Regions from separate parts of the Parageobacillus sp. G301 genome, predicted to be linked through region 1. Evidence: riboswitches for the same ligand, from Rfam matches in the RefSeq annotation. Region 1 holds a riboswitch; the other holds the start of a gene.
The links. Region 1 has a riboswitch for lysine ahead of QSJ37_RS00690 (amino acid permease). Riboswitches for the same ligand answer to the same signal wherever they lie in the genome.
Positions count from the first base shown of each region.

Region 2: linked by a shared signal. The riboswitch ahead of QSJ37_RS13285 (aspartate kinase) and the one ahead of QSJ37_RS00690 (amino acid permease) in region 1 are both predicted to bind lysine.

Region 1 covers NZ_BSDB01000001.1:132,616-134,825, reverse strand. The annotation lists gene QSJ37_RS00695 (YitT family protein) at 1-540, opposite strand, end outside; lysine riboswitch at 745-934, shown strand; gene QSJ37_RS00690 (amino acid permease) at 1,093-2,210, shown strand, end outside.
Region 2 covers NZ_BSDB01000002.1:896,125-898,334, reverse strand. The annotation lists gene QSJ37_RS13285 (aspartate kinase) at 1-758, opposite strand, end outside; lysine riboswitch at 872-1,052, opposite strand; gene uvrC (excinuclease ABC subunit UvrC) at 1,122-2,210, opposite strand, start outside.

The DNA of each region.
Region 1 (2,210 bases):
TGTCGCGATGCCTACTATCGCTACTACAACAAGCGAATAAAGAAACGAAGTGGAATCAATGATGAAACTCCCAACCGCAATAATAAACGTATCCATCATAAAAATAATAATTCCGACATTCCAATTCGTCATTCTCGCAATAAATTGTGCTAATAAATCCGTCCCTCCCGTGCTCGTCTCCTCCCGCAACATGATGCCGATTCCGATGCCGACTAAAACTCCGCCAATAATGGAACTGATCATTGGATCAAGCATAATGACGCCACGCAGCACGGAAAATATATCAATCATCAATGAGGAAAACAGTAAACCATGAAGGCTATTATAAAAAAATGGGCGATAGTAAAACCAAGCCATAATATAAAGGGGAATACTTAATAAAACAATCGTTAATCCTACTTTTACATGCCAAATATATTTGACGATTAAACTAATTCCAATAATCCCCCCATCTAACAAATGATGGGGAACTAAAAAAACATTAATCCCGATTGCAAGAAACATACTTCCAATAATAGTAATAGTCATTTTTTTTAACATCAGAGCGCCACCCCATTGTTCTTTACAGCTTACTTCAATCAAAATTGGTGCGCTATAAAAAAACATCGATATAGTTATTATATGGTGGCATTTTCAAAGACTTTCTCTTATTTCTAATTTTCTATTGCTATAATTACAATAATAGATTAAAATAAAAATATATTAGTATAATTGAAGTATAATTGAATATGCCGCTCATTCGACCATTGAAGTAGAGGTCGCAGCTTTTATGAGTACGGTAAACGAGACGCAGAGCACGTCAACGACTTTACCGGAAAGGAAAAGCTGCCGAAGTCTGGGCATTTCTCTGGGTGCTCAGGCTGGGGTTGTCACCGAATAGGGGCAACACTGTCATACCCGCATGAATTTGAGGGTATGGAGCGCTATCTTCATGGGAGAGTTGATGTATGCAGTTATTTCATCACTGCCGTCGAATCTCCTTCGACGGCTTTTTTTATTATATGGATGTCACAGAACATCTTATTAATAAAAATTATTAATTTTTATATTTTTCAGCATAATATTGGTAAATAATAAAGGAGTGATTCATTAATGAAAACAGCAACAAAAACAATGGTTGCTTCTTCTGCAGCTCCCTTTTCTGAGAGCGGATTGCGGCGAAAACTAAAAACACGCCATTTAACGATGATTTCCCTCGGAGGAACAATCGGTACAGGTTTATTTTTGGCAAGCGGCGGAGCAGTACATACGGCAGGGCCCGGTGGAGCACTTGCGGCATATATAGCCATTGGCATTATGGTGTACTTTTTAATGACAAGCCTTGCGGAAATGGCCGCATACATGCCTGTTTCTGGATCTTTTAGCACATATGCAACGAAATTCGTTGATCCTGCATTAGGGTTTGCATTAGGATGGAATTATTGGTACAACTGGGCGATTACGATCGCCGCGGAACTATCTGCCGTCACGATGATTATGAAATTTTGGTTTCCGAATAGCCCATCGATTTTATGGAGCGCGCTTTGCTTAAGCATTATGTTTCTTTTAAATTACTTATCGGTGAAAGGATTCGGAGAAGCGGAATATTGGTTTTCTCTCATTAAAGTGGCAACTGTCATCGTGTTTTTAATTGTCAGCTTCCTGATGATTTTCGGAATCATGGGCGGTGAAGCAGTTGGCTTTAAAAACTTTACCATTGGAGATGCCCCGTTTCATGGCGGCTTTATGGCTATGTTAGGAATCTTTATGGCGGCGGGATTTTCCTTTCAGGGAACGGAATTGTTAGGGGTCGCTGCTGGAGAAACAGAAGATCCGGGACACAGCATTCCCCGTGCCATTCGCCGGGTGTTTTGGCGCATTTTGTTATTCTATGTATTAGCTATTTTGGCAATCGGCTTGTTAATCCCTTATACAGATGAAAGACTTGCCAATGACGATGTTACGGTTAGCCCGTTTACACTCGTATTCGATAAAGCTGGAATCGCCTTTGCTGCTTCGGTAATGAACGCCGTCATTTTAACTGCTGTCTTATCGGCAGGCAACTCTGGCATGTACGCATCTACCCGCATGCTTTGGGATTTAGCCCGTGAAGGGAAAGCGCCAAGATTTTTAGCGAAACTGGATAAACGCGGAGTTCCGGTAAATGCGCTTATTGTTACTTCATTAATAGGAACGCTTGCTTTTTTAGCTTCTTTCTTTGGCGATGGTGT
Region 2 (2,210 bases), on a different contig from region 1:
CGTACGATTAAATGCTGCTCCATTGAAACTTCCTCCTTTATCATCGTTCCTCTTTCGTTTTCCATGCTTGAACGCACTTCCAGCGGCACTTCGTAGTTTTTCGCAAATTCCACGGCGCGCGGATGTAATACCCCTGCCCCTAAATTGGCCAACTCAAGCATTTCATCATAGGAAATCTCTTTTATTTTTCTTGCTGTTTTCACATAACGCGGGTCTGTTGTAAACACGCCGGTTACGTCCGTATAAATATCGCATTTATCGGCTTTTAATGCTGCCGCTAGCGCCACCGCTGTTGTATCGGAACCGCCGCGGCCGAGCGTGGTGATTTCCCCTGTTTCCGTTACTCCTTGAAACCCCGCAACGATCACAATTGCCCCTTCATCAAGGTGGCGGCGGATTCTCGTCATATCCATGTTCATAATGCGGGCATTGCCGTGCATTTCTTCCGTCATAATTCCCGCTTGCCATCCTGTCAATGAAACAGCTTTATATCCTTTTTCGTGAAGCGCCATTGCCAAAAGCGCAATGCTCACTTGTTCCCCTGTCGAAAGAAGCATATCCATTTCCCGTTTGCTAGGATGATTGGAAATTTGATTCGCTAAGTTGACAAGCTCATCAGTCGTTTTTCCCATTGCCGAAACAACAACGACAACTTCATTTCCTTTTTGGGCTTCCTCAATCACCCGATTCGCCACATGTTGAATTCTTTCGATGGAACCAACAGACGTTCCGCCAAACTTTTGTACAATGATTCCCAATTCGTCTCACCCTTTACCATGAATATCGCTTATTTGTTTGCAAATAAAAACAGCAATGAGAGGAATCTCATTGCTGTGCATCACGAAAGCGAAAAAAGTGAATTCGCCCCGCACAGTGAGATAGCTCTCCAAGATGAATCACATCTTGACAGTCCTACATTTCTTAAACGCAGGACCAGCGGAAAAAGCAATGAGACTTTTTCCACTTCGGCGACGCTCCCCTTTCCACACTCATCATCGGAACTCATTTTCCTCCGAATGTGTACTCTTGAAGTTCGCACCTCTATCTTCACTTCGGCGTTTGGAAGTGTATAAATATGAAATTTATTGCAATCATATCAAACTTTCGTATTGTTGACAATATTATTCTCGCAATTTCTTATAAATTTTTTCAGCAACAGAGCGCGGAATGTTTGCTTTTTGCAATTCTTCGATCGTTGCTTCTTTCATGTTTTTAATGGACCCGAAATGCTTTAATAACGCTTTTTTTCGTTTTTCCCCAACGCCAGGAATGTCATCTAACACAGAATGAAACATCGTTTTTCCACGCGTTTGCCGGTGAAATGTAACCGCAAACCGATGCACTTCGTCTTGGATGCGCTGCAATAAATAAAACTCTTGGCTGTTTCTTTCTAATGGAACAACTTGCGGCGGATCCCCCATGATTAACTCGGATGTGCGATGCTTGTCGTCTTTTGCAAGCCCAGCGAGCGGAATATCAAGTCCTAATTCGTTTTCAAGTACATCCCTTACCGCAGCTAAATGCCCTTTTCCTCCGTCAATAATAATCAAATCGGGAAGCGGGAGGCCTTCTTTGAGCACGCGAGTATAACGTCTTCTTACCACCTCGCGCATCGATTCATAGTCATCCGGTCCCTCTACGGTTTTGACTTTGTATTTGCGGTACTCTTTTTTCTCCGGTTTTCCATCGATAAAAACTACCATGGCTGAAACAGGATCCGCGCCATGAATATTGGAATTGTCAAACGCCTCAATGCGATGCGGGGTCGGAATTCCTAATATTTTTCCTAAATTTTCTACAGCTTTGATCGTTCGTTCTTCATCCCGCTCAATTAAGTAAAATTTTTCTTTCAAAGCAATTGCCGCATTTTTGCTTGCTAAATCAACCAGTTCTTTTTTCTTTCCTTTTTTCGGCTGAACAACCTTTACTTCCAGCAGCTGCTCGGCAAGTTCGCCGTCAATGTCAGCGGGCAAAATGACCTCTTTCGGCTTAAAGTGGTTCGCTTTGGTATAAAACTGTCCTAAAAACGTCAGCAATTCCTCATCTGGGTCTTGATACATCGGAAACATCGATACATCGCGCTCGATCAACTTCCCTTGACGAATGAAAAATACTTGTACGCACATCCATCCTTTGTCATAGGCATAACCGAACACATCGCGATCAACGAAATCGTTCATGGTCATCTTCTGCTTTTCCATCGTTGCTTC